4 regions of the Pseudoalteromonas sp. Angola-30 genome follow, and region 4 is predicted to be linked to each of the others. Evidence: predicted binding sites of a transcription regulator. Region 4 holds the regulator's gene; each other region holds the start of a gene.
The links. The regulator LexA, encoded in region 4, represses DNA repair genes until DNA is damaged. The targets are predictions, from matches to a motif close to TACTGTATNNNNATACAGTA.
Positions count from the first base shown of each region.

Region 1: the regulator LexA is predicted to act here: its motif matches at 971-990, upstream of ruvC (crossover junction endodeoxyribonuclease RuvC).
Region 2: the regulator LexA is predicted to act here: its motif matches at 2,381-2,400, upstream of PSH54_RS13805 (SulA-like leucine-rich domain-containing protein).
Region 3: the regulator LexA is predicted to act here: its motif matches at 3,132-3,151, upstream of PSH54_RS05930 (YebG family protein).

Region 1 covers NZ_JAQREI010000004.1:28,204-32,900, reverse strand. Annotated here, with positions in the region: gene ruvA (Holliday junction branch migration protein RuvA) at 1-394, opposite strand, end outside; gene ruvC (crossover junction endodeoxyribonuclease RuvC) at 397-921, opposite strand; gene PSH54_RS07265 (ABC transporter permease) at 1,050-3,551, opposite strand; gene PSH54_RS07260 (ABC transporter ATP-binding protein) at 3,541-4,254, opposite strand; gene PSH54_RS07255 (arylesterase) at 4,255-4,697, shown strand, end outside.
Region 2 covers NZ_JAQREI010000011.1:42,278-46,974, forward strand. Annotated here, with positions in the region: gene PSH54_RS13790 (hypothetical protein) at 1-34, shown strand, start outside; gene PSH54_RS13795 (NCS2 family permease) at 275-1,567, opposite strand; gene PSH54_RS13800 (tetratricopeptide repeat protein) at 1,685-2,140, shown strand; gene PSH54_RS13805 (SulA-like leucine-rich domain-containing protein) at 2,424-2,858, shown strand; gene PSH54_RS13810 (YchJ family protein) at 2,901-3,380, shown strand; gene PSH54_RS13815 (DUF6172 family protein) at 3,511-3,813, opposite strand; gene PSH54_RS13820 (VC2046/SO_2500 family protein) at 4,004-4,531, opposite strand; tRNA gene PSH54_RS13825 (tRNA-Tyr) at 4,644-4,697, shown strand, end outside.
Region 3 covers NZ_JAQREI010000003.1:135,483-140,179, forward strand. Annotated here, with positions in the region: gene PSH54_RS05910 (multidrug effflux MFS transporter) at 1-321, opposite strand, end outside; gene PSH54_RS05915 (hotdog fold domain-containing protein) at 505-978, shown strand; gene PSH54_RS05920 (bactofilin family protein) at 986-1,477, opposite strand; gene PSH54_RS05925 (M23 family metallopeptidase) at 1,467-2,630, opposite strand; gene PSH54_RS05930 (YebG family protein) at 2,769-3,083, opposite strand; gene PSH54_RS05935 (ComEA family DNA-binding protein) at 3,429-3,725, shown strand; gene PSH54_RS05940 (DUF6170 family protein) at 3,737-4,039, opposite strand; gene dsbB (disulfide bond formation protein DsbB) at 4,041-4,559, opposite strand.
Region 4 covers NZ_JAQREI010000014.1:77,784-82,480, forward strand. Annotated here, with positions in the region: gene coxB (cytochrome c oxidase subunit II) at 1-1,007, opposite strand, end outside; gene lexA (transcriptional repressor LexA) at 1,480-2,097, opposite strand; gene PSH54_RS15710 (PaaI family thioesterase) at 2,275-2,715, shown strand; gene PSH54_RS15715 (hypothetical protein) at 2,726-3,106, opposite strand; gene PSH54_RS15720 (DUF7218 family protein) at 3,338-3,589, shown strand; gene PSH54_RS15725 (hypothetical protein) at 3,733-4,449, shown strand; gene PSH54_RS15730 (VOC family protein) at 4,424-4,697, opposite strand, start outside.

The DNA of each region.
Region 1 (4,697 bases), on a different contig from region 4:
AGCGGTCTTTCATTTCTAGCACTAAACGCTCAGCGGTTTTTTTACCCACACCCGGTAATTTAACTAATGTTGTGGCATCTTCGTTGTTAACGCAACTAACAAATTGTTGCGCCGACATGCCCGATAAAATAGCTAAGCCTAGTTTAGGGCCCACACCATTTGCTTTTAATAGTTCTCTGAAAAGCGCGCGCTCGGTTTTATTATTAAAGCCAAATAATAGTTGTGCGTCTTCGCGTACTACAAAGTGCGTGTACACTATGGCGTTTTCGCCAATATTGGGTAAGTCGTAAAAACAGGTCATGGGCATTTGTACTTCGTAGCCTACGCCGCTTACTTCTAATAAAATTTCGGGCGGCTGCTTTTCAACTAAAATGCCATTTAAACGGCCAATCATATTTATTTCCTTAAACGTCCTCTAACGGTTTTGCTTGCGCTACCCGCTAGTTTTATTAAATTTTGTTCTGAGTGCGCATGGCAAATTGCAATGGCAAGCGCATCGGCCGCATCGGCTTGCGGTGTGCCAGGTAATTTTAAAATATTTTTTACCATGTGTTGCACTTGCGATTTATCGGCGCCGCCATTGCCTACCACGGCTTGTTTAATTTGCCGTGCTGAGTATTCAAATACGGGTAAGTCGGCCATAGAGGCTCCCACTATGGCGGCTCCTCGGGCTTGGCCAAGTTTTAGCGCGGCATCCGGGTTATGCGCCATAAATACTTTTTCTATGGCAAAGGTTTCGGGGGAGAACTGCTCTATTATTTGCGTGATCCCTTGGTAGATCATTTTTAATCGTATGGGGAACTCATGCTCGGCTAATTTAATGCACCCGCTTCCTAAATAGGTAAATTTAGCGCCTTGATGCGCAACCACACCATAACCGGTTAAACGCGAACCTGGGTCTATCCCTAAAATAATGGCCAAACAGCACACTCATTATTGTTATTTTTCAATAACGGTAATAATGCCAGAGCACTGTATAAATTACCAGTGGCGAGTAAAAACAAAAACGCCCGCAACTTAGTGCGGGCGTTTAGCGTTAAAAGTATAGCTTAGGCTAAAGCACGTACTAAGCCTTGGGTATTTTGTTTAAGTTTACGGGCAATCATAAAGTAGCCAAGCGCGGCTACAAACACCCCGCCCGACACTGGCCCTATTAGCCAAATTGTTGGGTGCAACTTACCGGCTAAGTCAAACATTTGCTGCTGAACAATCAGCAAGGCTACATCACTAAATAATGCAGCTACAAACCCGGCTAAGCCACCTAATAGCAAAAACTCATAAAGCGTCGCATTTTTAATTAGCCGCCCTTTGGCGCCTAACGTTCGCAGTATTACTATTTCTTGCATTCGCTCACCAAGGCTCGCTTGCACCTGAGATATAAGCACTAATGCACCACACAACACCACAATAGCAAGCACAAAGCCAATAGCTAACGACACCTGCTCAATGGTTGATTGTATTTGCTTAACAAAGTTATCTACATCGATAGCGGTAATGGTTGGATAAGTGCGCAGTAACTGGCTAAACGCTTTCTTTTGATCTGGCTCTATACGCACAGATGAAATATACGTTGCCGGAAAATCTTTTAGTACATCGGGGCTTAAAATAATAAAAAAGTTAGGTTTTAGCGTAGCCCAGTTTACTTTACGCACACTAGTAATTTTGGCGTCAAATGATTGCGCACCAATTAAAAATGTTAAGGTGTCGCCTATTTCTACGTCTAGGCGCTCCAACATAGACTCCTCAACCGATGCCTCACCCACTGCGCCTTCGCCAAACCACTGGCCTTGCACAATTTCGTTTTGAGCAGGCACATTATCAAGCCAGGTTAGGTTAAGCTCACGGCCAATGCCTGAGCGCGCTTCTTCATCTTTTTTCTCGTTATCTTGCAACGACACTTTACGCGCCACAAGCTCGCCATTTACCGCATTTACTCGCCCACGAATGGTTGGATAAAAATCCGAAACTAAAATATCGTTCTCTGCTAGGTAATTATTTACAGGCTCTAGTTCGTTTTGCGTAATATTAACTAAAAATGCATTAGGTGCATCGGCGGGTAATTGAGACTGCCAATCTGAGATCATGTCGTTTTTAAGCACAATCAAAAACAATAGCAATTTAATCGCCAACGAAAAGCTAATAAGCTGCACCGCATTTACGTTGGCACGCTTTTGTATAGAAGCAATAGCTAACGACCAACTGTTGCCTGGTTTTAAGCCTAATTTACGGCCACCGCCAAATATTAATTTTGAAATAACAAATAAAACCGCAATCAAAGCAAGCGTAGAGACAAATAAAATAAGCGTTATTTTAATGTTATTACTAAATAACCACATTAATAAAAACACCGTAAGCGCGCTTAAACCTAAGTGCACACGGCTTACGGCTAGTCTGTCGCCTAAATTACGGCGCAATACTCTAAGCGGTGGAATATCAAATAAATCAAGCAGTGGCTTAATAGAGAACATAACTGCACATATAACGCCTGTGCTAATGGCCACCAGCCAAGGTTTAAACCCGGCGGCAGGTAAGCTCATATCCATGCTTTTTGCTAAATAACCAGTGGCTATTTCTTGCAAACCGTAACCTATGGCTAATCCCACAATAACCGCTAAAGCACACACCATGAGTAAGTGCATAAAATATATTTTACGGATTAATGCACGGCTTCCGCCAAGCGTTTTCATCATTGCTACGGGGTCGTATTGGCGCTCACAATAACGCTTTGCCGACACAGCAATAGCAACCGTAGCCAAAATAATACCCAGCAAACCGGCCAGTAATAAAAAGCTTTCTGCACGGTTTAAGCTATTTGATATGGGCGATTGCCTATCTTTTACGCCATACCAACGTTGGTTTTCCGCCATTTGCGGCTTTAACCATTCATAAAACCGCGTTATATCTGATTCATCGCCTGCGTAGAGTTGGCGGTAGTTTACTCGGCTGCCAGGTTGAATAACCTCAGTTTTTGCAACATCAGCAATATTTATAAGCACTCTGCGGCTGCTCGAAAATACATTAAACGGCGCATCTGGCTCTTCAACCACCACTTTTTCCACATTAAATACTTCTGCTCCTAGCTCTACTTGGCTGCCAATATCAATATTTAAGCTGTAAAAAACCGATTCACTTAGCCACACATTGCCAGGCTTCGGACCGCTCTGCGCTACTTGTGTTTCACCAAGCAACGATGATTTTACTTTTAACTCGCCTTTTAACGGGTATTCGTTAGACGCCGCTTTTACTGAGGTAAATTGCATCTCGTCGTTGGCAAATAACATGGTATCAAAGTAGATCATTTGCGCAGTTTGTAAGTTTTCTTGTTTGGCTTTGCTAATAAACGCCGTATCTAGCTCATGGGCGCTTGCCAGTACTCTATCTGCGGCAATAAACGCGCTACTTTTTTGCGCTATGCTTTGTGCTATTCGCTCAGTGACCATAGACAGTGTAAGCACCGTTAACACCGCCAGCGCAATGGCGGCACTAATTACCGTAAGTTCGCCGCGGCGAAATTCACGTGCAAATAATTTAAGTGCTAACTTAGCCCACATTCGCTACGTCCTCTTTTGAGTTTTTAACTAAGCAGCCCGCTTCAATTTGTACAATATGCTGGCACTTTTGCGCGAGTGCTTCATCGTGAGTTACTAAAATTAGCGTTGTGCCGTGCTGCTGGTTTAAATCAAATAATAGTGACTCCACCATTTTGCCGTTTTTACTGTCTAAATTTGCAGAAGGCTCATCGGCAAATAAAATTTTAGGTGTGCCTATAAAGGCACGGGCAATGGCTACACGTTGCTGCTCACCACCAGAGAGTTGCGATGGGTAATGATCAATACGATGGCTCAGTCCCACTTTTTCTAATAGGGCTAGAGCTTGCTGTTTGGCATCGCTTTCGCCAGCAAGCTCTGCCGGCAGCATCACGTTTTCAAGTGCGGTTAAGCTTTGTACCAACATAAAAGATTGAAATACAAAACCTACTTTTTCAGCACGCAATGCCGCGCGTTGCTCTTCATCTAATTTATGTAGCGGCTCGCCATCAAGGGTAATTTCACCACTGCTGGCGGTATCTAGCCCCGCTAATAAACTTAATAACGTGGATTTTCCTGAGCCAGAGGTGCCAACAATAGCAACTGACTCGCCATGCTTGACATTAAAGCTGATGTCGCTGAGGATGGGCAACTCACCTTCGAAGGTAGAAACTACTTTAGACAAACCATTTACTTGAATAATATTTAATTGAGAAAGCGCTGACATATGACTCATTCAATCCTACGTTTTGTATTCGTTTTATTTTTAGTTATCAAACCACTTAGTGCGGCGGCCGACAACACGATTTTAATACTTGGAGACAGTTTAAGTGCAGCCTATGGGCTTAAACAAGAGCAAGGCTGGGTTAAATTGTTACAAGATAAATACGATGCAGAGCAGCGTAATATAGAGCTAATTAATGCCAGTATTAGTGGCGAAACTACCGATGGAGCTTTACGCAGGCTAGATGCCTTACTAGCGCAATACCAACCAAGCCATGTACTTATTGAGCTTGGTGCTAATGATGGTTTACGTGGTTTTCCGGTAACAAAAATGCAGGCCAACTTAACGGATTTAATCGAAAAAAGCCAAGCTGAAAATGCCATGGTCGCGTTAATGGAAATTTATATTCCCCCTAATTACGGGCCGCGTTACAGTAAAATGTTCAC
Region 2 (4,697 bases), on a different contig from region 4:
AGACGTATTATTTGCACCTAAAAAGAAATGGTAATTTTAAATACCCAAAAGAAAGCCCATACATAATGTATGGGCTTTTTTGTTTTTACCAATGGGTAAATACTTACGTATTTTGAGGCACTACCTAGCGCTAACTACGTTATAAACGCTCATTTACCACAACATAGATACGCAAGGTATAACAATGCAGTGGCAATGAGTAATAGCCACTAAATAATAAATGTTTACCCACCCTCAAACTAAGCCTCTTAGCTAAAAGAATGGGTATTAGCTATTATGATAAAAATGCAAACTTGATAATAAATAACGCTGTTAAAATCCACACGCTAATACTAACCTGATCGCGTTTACCACACAGTACTTTAACCGCAGTATACGATATAAAACCAAGAGCAATACCGTGCGCAATAGAGAATGTAAGTGGCGTCATAAGCAGTACTACACTTACCGGAATTGCATCGCTCATGTCATCCCAGTTTACAAACTTAAGGTTTTGCAGCATTAATACCGCAACGTATAAAATAGCACCCGCTGTTGCATAAGCCGGCACCATTTGCGCAAGCGGCGCAAAAAACATCATTAGTAAAAAGCATATACCCACAACAACAGCTGTTAAGCCAGTACGCCCACCAACCGATACACCGGCCACAGACTCAATATAAGAAGTAGTGGTAGAAGTACCTAACATTGCACCTGCAATAGTAGCTGTACTATCTGCACTTAAAGCACGCCCTAAACGTGGCATATTGCCTTTTTCATCGGCTAAGCCTGCTTTTTGAGTTACCGCAACTAACGTGCCTGATGTATCAAATAAATCAACAAACAAAAACGCAAAAATTACACTCAGCATAGAAAGCTCAAAGGCCGCTGCAAAATCAAGTTGCATGAAGGTAGGTAAAATAGACGGTGGCATTGACATTACGCCGTGGTACTCAACTAAGTCGAGGCTTAACGCAATGCCCGTTACTAGCAAAATGCTAATAAGTACGCCGCTTTTTATATCACGATAAAGCAAAGCAGCAATGACAAAAAAGCTTAAAATAGCTAATAAAGGACCTGCCGAAGTAATATCGCCAAGCTGTACTAATGTAGCTGGGCTTGAAACAATAATGCCTGCATTTTTAAGCGCAATTAACGCTAAAAACGCACCAATACCAGTGGCAATAGCCTGCTTTAAAACCAGAGGGATAGCATTAATTATCCACTCTCTGACCTTAAACAAACTTAATACTAAAAATATACAACCAGACATAAATACCGCACCTAATGCAGCTTGCCAGCTATAACCCATGCCCAGTACAACACCGTAAGTAAAAAATGCGTTTAAACCCATGCCCGGCGCAAGTGCTAAAGGGTAATTAGCCCACAATCCCATAATAAAACAGCCAATAGCAGCCGCAATACAGGTAGCAACAAATGCAGCACCTTGATCCATGCCTGCTTCCGCAAGCATTGCAGGGTTTACAAATACAATGTAAACCATAGTAATGAAAGTAGTGATTCCAGCAATGCTTTCGCGTCGCACATTGGAGTTATTTTCGCGGAGTTTAAATAGAGCTTCGAGCATAATAGACTTGTGATAGTAAAAAGTGACGTGATTTTACCATAAAATTAAGTATAAACAGGACATTTTACCTTGCGATATACTAAACTGTTGACGTAGAAACTATAAAAAAGAAAATATATGAATAAGACTCAGCCTAGCGGACAAGACTTAGAGCAGCAATTAAACAATATTTTAGATTTTGTAACACAGCCTACAAACCACAGCGCTGAAAACAATAGTGATGTAAGTGAGCAAACAACACTTAACAAAGCACTGTATTATTTAAAGCATAACCAAGCACCGTTGGCAGCTAAGTGGATGCGCCTTGCCGCAATGGCCGGAAATCATCGCGCCCAGTTTTATTTAGGGTTATTTTTTGTCAAAGGCCAAGGCGTACCAAAAAGCGTATTTCACGCAGCAGCATGGTTAAGTTTAGCCAGCAGCCAAGGCTATGAACCGGCAACCGCTGCTTTAGATGATTTAAGAAAATATATCGACACCAAGCGTCTTAAAGACGCTCAGTGCTATGCAGCCAGTTTGTATGAGCAAATCCACCAAATTCAGTTTGCCCACTTAATCCCAAAAAATGACTAACTACTGTATAGCTAACAGCTAAGCACTGTAAAACACACTAAAATAACTGTATAGCCATCCCTTAAGTACTGTATAACACTGCTACACTTTATACAGTACTGCAAACACCCTCAGCTTTCACTTACACAGCTTGAATTATAACCCACTGTTTTTAAATGGTTATTTTTATTCTTTATTTTTTAAAACCATTAACTGTATAAAAAATAACAAAAAACGCTTGCACACAACAACTGTATAAACTACTGTATACATGTACTGTATATAAACCCAGTGAGTGAGACCTATGCTACAGCCAATTACCGTAAGAACCGTTAAAAGCTACCAACAACATGATGAAAGTGAGTCGGTAAACTTAATAAAAGTAGAAGATGAAATTTCTGCTACGTTTGAGATGCTAAAAGTGTTGCACCAATACAATAGCTCTAACGCATGGACCTTACTGATTGCGCCCGACCATGTGCCTAGTAAAGCCTTGTTAGATAGCTGCTCTATAGATACCAGCAAACTGCTTGTAATAAGACAAAAGCATTTAGTAAATTTAGAGTATGTGCTTAATTCAGCACTTCATAATGGTAACTTTGCAGCCATTATTACGTGGACCGATATAGTAAGTGAGCAGCAGCTTGTTAATTTATCGCTTAATTTAAACAAAAGAAGCGCTAAGCTATTTTGCTTTACTAAAAAAACCAGCACTACAGCAATATCACTTACTCAATAAGCTTGGTAAAATACATTTTTAATTTATGTTAATTAGTATTTTATGAGTGTAACTAGTACTAGCGCTTGCTTATGCAACAGTCAGCTTAATTATGGCGACTGTTGCCAGCCTTATCATCTTGATATAAAAACCCCAGCAACACCTGAGCAACTAATGCGTTCGCGCTTTAGTGCTTATGCATTAAAAAATGCATCTTATGTATTTAAAACTTACGCCAAAGAAAAACAAGCACAAAACCCAGTAAATGAAATTGCTGACTTTGCTAATAGCTGCCGCTTTGTAAAATTAGTTGTGCGCGATACGCAGCAAAGTGATGAGCGAGGTTATGTTGCCTTTAACGCGTATTATTTTTACCAAAACTTATATTGTGAGTTGGATGAGAAATCAGACTTTATAAAAGAGAACGGTGAATGGCGTTATTTAGAGGGTATTATTAATCCGGTCGCCGATATAAAAGTTGCCAGAAACGACCCCTGCCCATGTGCAAGCGGTAAAAAATATAAAAAGTGTCACAGTGTATAAAATAAGCTAAACACTTAGCATAAAAATAGCTTTTTATTTAAGCGCTACTCTATACCACTAAACATGTTAATAACTGCCATAAACAAAAAATGGACCATCTAGGTCCATTTTCTACAATATTGCTATTGGTTTATTCATCATCATCTAGATCGAACGATTCACGCTGCGCAGGTCTAGCTAAAATCTCAACATAGAATGAAGTAAGCGCCTGCTTTTCGATTTCGCTGATCTTGTTGTTAATTTCAGCTACGTGAACAACTTCGGCATCATCGGCACTTGTGCCAAACTTACAGTCAAACGCCCAGTAATCAGCTTCAACAGGTAGCGTTTTATTGCGCTCTCTTTTCAAATATTTTTTCACTTCATGCTTTGCAGCATCAACCATACGAGGGTATTTGATTTTCTCATGATTTAGCGTGAATGTTTTCTTCATTACGTTCCTAATTACCTTGATTTAATGATAATGGCACTCAAGTCATACCATTTGCAGCCATTATAGCAATTGCATTTAATTTGTGGATGCTTTTTTTAAACAAAAAAAGAATTGTTCTATTTTATTGCATAACCGGTTATTAAATATAAGGTGTTTTAGGCTTTTAAAACGCACAAGTGTTAAATTATTTTTATGCGTTAGCAACAAGCAATGGCTTATGTATAGCCTCATTAGTTAAATCGTCATAAAATGCCGCGGCGTCCATTTGTGGACTTGCAAGCGCGGTGTGCGTGTCATTTAAGCGCCTGCGTACTGATAGTTCACAATTATCGATTACTGTTAAAGGAATATGTAACTTGTCATCTCTAATCGCTAGTGGCTCAGGGTTTAAGCAGTGGCTTAATTTTATTGCTTTCATGCCTGCTTGCTCGCCTTGTTGAACAATCACCGACGCGTGCTCTTGCCCTATGGTCATATCAAATTTTTCGGGAGCTAATAATTGCTTTGGTCCAGCACCAAAGCGCTCCCTTAACTGTTCTTCGTCTACATAAGCACTATGCGTTTCACTTTTTGGCAAGTGAAATTGACTAAAATCCAGCGCATCGTGCGATAGCATCGCTAATAAAAGTGAGAATTCGCCTCTGCGATTTTCATGCACACTTTTATTTAGCCTGGTCTTTAGTTGACTCTCTGTGATTAACAAATCATCGATTTGCATAGTCTTTAGCCGATTATGATAACTGATAGATATTTATCGGCTTTATTTCAAATTTCTTTAGCTTTTTTCTTTACTTAAATACGCAGTTTGCTATTATCAGCGCCGTTGCATTGGAGGGGTTCCCGAGCGGCCAAAGGGATCAGACTGTAAATCTGACGGCTCAGCC
Region 3 (4,697 bases), on a different contig from region 4:
AGCGCGTGCAAACATTAATACAGCAAAAGAGGGTGCCATGTAGGCAAGTAAGGCTGAGCCTGCATATAAGCTAACACCTACAACCGCTACCGGCTTTCGGCCAAACTTATCAGCAAGCGGCCCTGCAATTAATTGCCCTAAACCCACAGTAAGCATAAAAATAGCCACCGTTTGCTGAACCTGTTGTTCGGTTACGTTAAATTGCGTGGCAATAGTTGGAAAAGCGGGAAGATAAATATCAATTGCCATAGGGCAAAATATTACGAGTAACGCTAAGATGAGTAATAAAATTAAGTTAGGTTTAGCGGGCTGTGTTTGCATTAGGTCTCCTTTTGCTGGCTATTTTAGGTGCCCGCTTATAAAAAAGAAAGGGCTTATGAGTGAGCCTCGCTTTATTGTGATAAATATTTCATGACATTAGGATTAACAGCACAGTGAATTGCGCTTTTTTTAACTGGTCTGATGTGTTAGTTTGAATTTATAAACACAAAATGGGAAATAACAATGAGTAATAAATCAGCCCTTTTAAAAACCTGGCTTAAATTTAAACGCTTACCTTTTGGAAATTGGTTGTTTAGCAAAGCGGTATGCATAAAAGCCCCGTATTTTGGCTCAATGAAACCTTACGTGCTCGATTTAAGAGAAGGGCACTGTAGCGCTGTCGTAAAAAACCGCCGTAGTGTGCATAACCATATTGGGACTATTCATGCTATTGCACAATGTAACTTAGCTGAGCTGTGTGCTGGTGTAATGGTAGATGCCACCGTGCCTTATAAAACGCATCGCTGGATCCCAAAAGGAATGACGGTACACTATTTAGCAAAGGTTGATACCGATGTAACTGCTATTGCAGAAATCGACTTGCCTCGCCAATGGGTAGATAAAGAAGATTTAGTGGTGCCAGTTAAGCTTTACAATACCCGCAATGAACTGGTGTTCACTGCAGATATTACGATGTACATAACCGAGAAAAAGTAATGAGCGCTTAATTAGATTTGGCTTTATCAGCGGCTTGCTTATTAACAAACGACAAGTCGCTATCAGCATCATCAAGCAAAGTTTTTACTTCTTTAGCCGGCTTTAAATCTTCGCTAATAAGTTCCGGTTCTTCTTTTTCAAAGCGCTGTTTTAAGCTGCCTTCAATAATGGCTCCCGCATCAATACTTAGTGTATCGTGAAAAACATCGCCATGTACGTGAGCACTGCTTTGAATATTCACTTCACTTGCGTTTAGTGAGCCAATAATTTTGCCTTTTACAATTACACTTTTAGCTTCAACCACACCTTCAACAATGCCGGTAGAGCCAATTACCAAGTGCTCTGCCTTTATATCGCCATCAATTCGGCCATCTAGCTGCACTTCGCCCTGGCTTGTAAGTGTGCCAGTTAAGCGCACATCTTCAGAAATAATAGAAGGGGTATGATTTACTCTTTTTAACGTAGTTTGACTACTTGGTTGCTTTTTTTTACCGAACACGAGAAAGCGCCTTTGTTATTTTTAGAGGATTGACATGTTTGCCATCGAGTAACACTTCATAGTGTAAGTGGGTGCTGGTACTTCTGCCAGTACTGCCCATTAATCCAATTACCTCATTTTTAGCAATTGTTTGGCCTTTTTTCACTTTAATTTTATTTAAGTGGCCAAAACGGGTGACCAAGCCATTTTTGTGCTCTAGCTCGATAAAGTTACCATAGCCGCCATTTTTACCAGCGCGCAATACACGTGCATCAGCAGGGGCAAAAATTTCGGTTTTATGCCAGCCGGCTAAATCAACACCTTTGTGAAAAGCGCGGCGGTTGTTCATCGGATCTTTACGTAACCCAAAGTTGCTCGAAATATAGTATTTAGCCGCAGGCAAGGGCAGTGAGTTAGGCAGCTCTGTTAAAAAGTTTTCAAGGTTGTTAAGTAATAATAGCTTATCAACAATGGCTAAAAACTGCCCTGGTATTTTAGTTTCGTCAAATACATCTAACGGGCCACCTTGCGCACTGGTTTGTGCGCCCAGTGCTAAATGTTGTTCAAGGGCTGATTCTAAGCCTGCGCCTTTTAACATCGCTAAAATTGCATCATGGCGTTTATTAATTTGCGCATCAATAAGCGCAAAATTGTGCTCGTAGTATTTATTTAAGCGCTCGTAACGTGCGGCAAAAGTGATTGGCGTTAGAAGGCTCGCATGTTTGTCTTTCGGCTCTTCATCTACAAGTGGTTCATGAAACTCGCCTTTGTCTTGATTAACAGGCGACTCAAGTTGTTCTTCTAGTTTTATTGTCTCTTTACTAATAGATGCGGGGAGGGATTCAATCATACCTTGCAAAAGTGCTTGCTTTTGCTCTAGTACAGCAAGTTGTTCTAATTGCTTAGCGTGCAGTGCTTTTTGTTCTTGGACCTGTTTTTGCCACGCTTGTTGTTTGTCAATTTGGCTTTGTTCTATGTCGGTAATTTTATTTGTTTGGCTATAAACACGAAAACTAGAAATACCGACCCAAGTAATAGTGCCTAAAATAAGCAGTACTGTAAAAAGCTGAAACCAAGGTGCCAAAACAACATGCTTAACTTCGCCATTTTGACGAATAAGCAACTGACGGGCTGGGAAAAATTTTTGGTAAAAAGACTTAATAAATACTGACATGGCACATAAACACTCGCTATTAACCGGATTAATGTATCAATTTCAGTCTAAAAAGCCAGAAAAAATTTGTAACTGTTCAAAAATTAATAAAAAAGGGCTGCTATTTAGTAGCAGCCCTTTATTTAAAATAGTCACAAATTAGCTAGCTTGTTGTTCGTCGTTATCTTTTATTGATGCTACGTTGTCGGCTTTTTTAGCTTTAGCTGTACTTTTTGTTGTGGGTTCTTTTGCGCCTTTTAACACCGCCATAAAGTCATCTTTACTCTTTGCAATTTCAAGCGCAAGCGATTCAACCTGTTGCTCGCTCAGTGGCACATCTACTTTTTCCAGCATTACTTCAAGCGATTCTGCTATATCGAGCATTTTGTCATAGGCATCCGCTTCTTTTTTAGTAGTAAACGTCATTCGCTCAACTCCGTTTCGTTCTACAACATATTTAACAACAACAGCCATGATCTCTCCTGCTTGATTGCGTGGTAATGTGGTTACTGACCTGTAGGTCACTGTTTTTATATACAGTAAATGTTTGTGTGTAAAATTGCAAGCATTCGGTGCATTTTTAGCTTGTCATCAATTTGACAAAAAAGCGTAACTTTACTTTAGTTAAGCAATCACTTGTTGTACCAGCTGCATTTTAGGTTTTCGGATTTAGGTGATTATGCACTGGAAATAATATAAGTGATGCGCGTTGCTCCTTATTTAACATTATTTCCTCAAATAAAAATTAAGCACATGTTTAAAGCCAAATTAGCAGTTTAACTATAACGCTTTGGTATAAACAAAAATAAGGAATAACAAATGAAAAATCTATTAACGCTACTTATTATTAGCTTTTTAAGCTTTAGCGCGTTTACCCACGCTAACCCTGTTGAAGATAAGCCTATGGTTGAAATGCCGCAAGCGCCAGTTATTAATATTAATAGTGCCGACTCAGAAATGCTGGCCAAGTTGCCTGGAATTGGTAAGAAAAAAGCGCAGGCTATTGTTGATTACAGGGTTGAAAATGGCGAATTTGCCCAGCTGAGCGATTTAGCTAACGTAAAAGGAATAGGTAAAAAGCTTGTAGCTAAACTAGAAGGAAAAGTGTCTTTATAATAGGCAGGGCGCTAAGCGCCCTGTGAATACTGCTCAAGTGCTTTGGCTAAATATTTTTTAGCGAAGTTTATTTCAATCGGGGTGGTTAAAAGCGGGTAACACAGGCCACCTAAAATTAAAAAGGGAATGAGTTCCCACCCTTTAAAAACAGTAAATAATAAAAACAATGGGCTGAGCAATATCAGCTTTACTATTCTTAATAACACTCTATCGGTAGCAGGTAGCATACTTAGCGCAATAGCAACAACGGCTTGTCGCTGCCTCACTTTAAGGTGCTTTAGTTCAGGCAGCTGACTGGTAAAAAACGTAAACATATTAAATAGTCTTTTTAGTAAGTAAGCGAGTGGTAACAATTACAAAAAGCGTGATAGTAAATAACGCAAATAGTATTTCCATCCATGCTGGCATACTTAATCCCGCAAATTGCCAATCGATATTACCGCAATCCCCTGTGGCTTGAAAAAAGCTTGGGATCCATTCATGCAATGGCATAAATGAAGGAAAGTTTGGCTCAAACTCACAGCTAAACGCAAAGGGATCGGTGGTTGTTTGCATTTCAATGTGCTCACGCGCAATAAAGTAACCCCACACACTTGATACATCCCACACTAAATAAGCGATAGCGCGTACTAATTTACTTTGTGGTTTAGTTGCGCCAATAATGCCTGCCCCTAATAAGCCTAATACCGCAGTTCGCTGGTAAATACACATAATGCATGGAGCAAGGCCCATCTGGTATTGAAAAAACAGTGCGGTGACTTCTAATAAAAATACAATGCCTGTAAATAGTAGCCATGGAGTACGTTGAGTAGGGAGTTGTGCTAGCCAGTTCATAAAAAATCCGCATTGAAATAAGACGTTGAATTATGTACTAGGATAAAGTAACGAGCAACAAAAAGGGTAAAAAAGCTACCGAAGTGGCTTTTTTTAAGATGAAATTAATAAGCGGTTATGGGCAATCCTATTTAGGGA
Region 4 (4,697 bases):
AATGCTTGCATTGCAGTTCCTGGGCGGCCATGAATCACTACATCAATGTGATCTTTTATATCACCCAAAACAATGGGGCTGCCTTTTAACGCAGGAAATACGCCCGGTAGCCCCATACCTGTAGGTTGATGACACGCAGCGCAACTTGCCATATACACTTGCTCACCTAGTGTCATTAGCTCTTCTTTAGGAATTGTTGTCTCAAGCAATGCTGCATCAGCAAGTGCGGCTTTTTGCTTAGCTTGCTTAGCATCTGCAAGCCATGCGTTAAAGTCCTCTTGCGATTTAGCTTCAACCACCACGGGCATAAAACCATGATCTTTACCGCACAGCTCTGCACACTGTCCTCGGTAAATACCTTCTTCGTTAATGTTGGTCCACGTTTCGTTGATAAACCCCGGATTGGCATCTTTTTTAACGGCAAAATCGGGTACCCACCAAGAGTGGATAACATCATCAGAGGTCATTAAAAAACGCACCTTTCGATTAATTGGCAGTACTAAAGGTTTATCAACCTCAAGTAAATAATTAGGGTTTTTATTAGCAAGGTTGGCTATTTCGTCTTGAGGGGTAGATAAAATAGAGTAAAACTCTACGTCTTCGCCCATATATTCATAATGCCACTTCCACTGTGACCCTGTAATTTTAATGGTTAAGTCAGCCTTACTGGCATCTTCCATCGCAATGAGGGTTTTAGTGGCAGGGATTGCCATGGCAATTAAAATAACAAACGGAATGGCAGTCCAAAGAATTTCTACTTTGGTACTTTCATGAAATTGGGCAGGAACTGCCCCTTTAGATTTACGGTGATGAATCAGTGCCCAAAACATTATTGCGAACACTATCACCCCAATCACACAACATATTAAAAATATGGTCATGTGTAGCTGATATACATTATTACTTATATCGGTTACGCCCTTGCGCATATTGTATTGGCTATTAGCCAGCACTTGCTGCGGGAACATAATCAACACAAGCCACAAGGTAGAGGTCAGTTTACCCATGTGACGGCTCCTTTGATGCTATTGCGAATGCAAAGCGAAGAGGCATACGGCTTAAACGCCAATTCGTTATTTTTATTTTTTAACCAATCTTATTTTTAATTGGTATCGCTAGGACAACAAAAGGTTTGTGTATATTGTGTGTTCTCATAACTAAAAAGCTGTGAGTTATTGTTAGTCCAGCACATTAATGATTAGCTAAAAAACGTACAACAAGCAAGTTTTAGTATAAAAAACAATCAAGTGATATTTTAAAATTGACTAAATGACGGCGTATTAAATTGTTATTTAACAGCCAAGATACGAGCAAAATTAAGGGATGTAACACGCCTAGGAAGATAAAAGTATGAGTGAAAAAAAGTTTACAGCCTAAATAATTTTAGGGCGCTTTGAGATGGTGGAAGGTTTGTTTTTAAAACAAAAATGCACACTAAAAAGTGCGCATTTATAGATATTGCTTAAAAATAGTTAAAAATTACATCCAGTCGGCATTTCTTATTACGCCAACGGCTAACCCTTCAATATTAAAAGATTCGTTTTCAAGGTCTACTTCAATTGGCGTAAACTCTTCGTTTTCGGCGTGTAATAATACTTTTCGGCCTGCTTTTTCTAGGCGTTTTACGGTTACGTCTTCATCTACTCGTGCAACCACAACTTGGCCGTTTTCTGCTGTTTGAGTACGGTGTACGGCAAGCAAGTCACCATCCATAATACCTATATCTTTCATACTCATGCCGTTAACACGCAATAAAAAGTCGGCGGCTGGTTTAAACATAAGTGGGTCTATTTTACAGTGACTCTCAACATGTTCTTGCGCCAAAATAGGCGAACCCGCTGCAACTCTACCTATTAATGGTAGACCTAGTTGCTCAGGCTCTTCTTCTTCAACCAATTGAATACCACGGCTTGCGCCTGGTTTCATTTTAATAACACCTTTTTTGGCAAGCGCTTTTAAGTGTTCTTCTGCGGCATTGGCACTTTTAAAACCGAGTGTTTGCGCAATTTCGGCACGTGTAGGAGGCATACCAGTGTCTTTAATAAAAACTTTTATTAGTTCGAGTATTTGAGCTTGGCGTTTAGTTAATGGTCGCATACAACTGGTTTTCCATACAGTACATTTAACTGTGAGTATATACAGTTAAATAAAAATCGCAAATTTAAATTGTGCTTTAAAATAGCTAAATACACCGCACCTGGATAAATTTTAGGTAATTACAGACGTTCAGTATTTAAAATGCTATAAATTTGCTTTCAATATAAAGGAGTAATTATGAGTATTTGGCATCAACCCATTACATTAGAGCTTTGCAAACAGTTAGATGAGGGAATAAACGGCCAAGGCACGCTAATGAAAACCATGGGCATAGAAATAACCGAAATAGGAGATGATTACCTAGTGGCTACCATGCCTGCTATTCCTGAGCATCATAACCCTATTGGTATGGTACATGGTGGCGCAAATGTGGTACTTGCCGAAACCATAGCAAGCTACGCCGCTAACTTTGTAGTGGACTTTACAAAATTTTATTGTGTTGGACAGGAAATTAGCGCCAGCCACTTAAAGGCCTCTCGAAATGGCACTTTAACCGCCGTTACTCGTGCATTTCATATTGGTAAGCGCAGCTCTGTATGGGAAATAAAAATAACCAATAGCCGCGGCGAGCTTTGCTGCGTATCAAAAATGACCGCAGCGGTTGTCGAGCGCAAATAGTTAACTATGGCTACTTTTCGATAGGGTAAATCGTTATTTCCATACCAGCGCCAATGGCAGATATACGTAGTAGTGTATCTGCATGTAGAGCTTGGTTAAAACACTTAGGTGACGTGCCCGACTCAAAGCCTATATCAAACGTTCTGCGCGAACAGCTTAGCCACTGCTTAAGCGCATTACGTGAACACGACTCTATTAATTCACATAAGTGGTTGATTGCTTTGTCTGGCGTGGTTATGTCACCTGAGGCTTCAATACGCGCCAATTGACGATATTCGTCTTTGTCATAATGCAAAACCATCGCGTTTTTCTTTAAGTCTGCCACTAGGGCGCTAATATCTTGTTTAGACTCAAGCTCTAGATCTACATTTAAAAATTGAATTTCCGACATTGTCTGCTTTTTACCCTCTTATAGTTTCATCGCAAACTTTAACGCAGTTTTACTTTTATACCAAATCAACTAAGCGCTAAACATGGCTTTATTCATAGAAAATACCTGTTTAAAAGCCATTGGCACCTAATTTGCCTTATAAAACGGGTTAGGCTAATTACGCTTAATTTTACCGTTTATGTATGAAAGTTATACACACTCTGTGTAATTAAACGCTTCAGGAGGACAATTATGGTAGATCATGGCCCGCAAATTAAAAACGACGATCAGTACGATGCGCTTCGAGATGAAGGCATGAGCAAACAAAAAGCCGCGCGCATTGCTAATAGCAATACTCATAAAACCGCTGTCAAAGGCGGCAAAGCCTTAAAGTATGAGCAGCGCACTAAAAAGCAGCTGTACTATAAAGCTAAAGAGCTCGGCATTAGTGGCCGCTCAAAAATGAGCAAGCAAGGGCTAATAAATGCCTTACGTGAGCATTAAACACAGCCTCACTGATTTTTTACCGCTCCTTTTTATTATTTTTATAAAGTTAGAGTAAGCTTATGAATAACTGCGACAAAATGCCGCAGTAAAAGCATGGGCTGCTGTAATACACTAACGCTAAAAATAATAAGAAGCACAAAATGAGAAAACAACTATTTAAGCGCGCTCGAAAACTACATAAGTGGCTAGGCTATTTACTTGCCTTACAAATTTTAGCTTGGCTTTTAGGCGGCTTAGTAATGAGCGCGATACCACTTGAATACGTACACGGTAAGCACCTTGCTAAGCGCACACTTACAAACCCATTTACTCAAGCAGACTACCCCACATCACTCGATAATATTACTGCCCAAGTGCCTAACCCCACGCAAATAGTGTTTGAGCACTTTTTAACGACCCCGCTTATTACTGTTATTAATAGTGGCGAGCAGCAAAGCTTTAATGGTTTAACGGGGCGCCCTTTTCAGCCACCCACTAAAATACAAATTACCGCTAATGCACAAGCGCATTTACTCATCGACGCTAAGCCAATTAGCACAACGCTTTTAAAACAAGGCACTCGAGAGGTGGGATACAAAACAAATGTGTGGCAAGTACAATTTAACGACACCTTTAATACCACGCTGTATTTAAATGCAATTAACGGCAAAGTTATCACCGTTCGCAGCACACTATGGCGCATATTCGACTTTTTTTGGATGCTACACATAATGGATTACGACGAGCGTGAAGATTTTAACAACCCGCTTCTCATCAGCTTTGCAGCCACCAGCGTACTATTTTGTTTATGCGGTATTATTTTATTAATACAAAACGTTAGGCTAAAAAAACTTACACGTATTGGTCAATCAAAATAGGGTTGCCGTCTGGGTCGGTAATAATAAAACTTTTATCACCCACAGGTTCAACCTGGATATGAGCGTTTTGAAAATATTCGCTAAGCGCATCAACATCCTTAAACTCTGTAACGGTTTGTGCGTTTTGATCCCAGCCAGGATTGAAGGTCAGCATGTTTTTATCAAACATACCCGAGAACAAGCCAATTAAATGCTCACCGTTTTTCATCACTAGCCAGTTTTGCTCTATCTCACCTGCAAACTCGCTA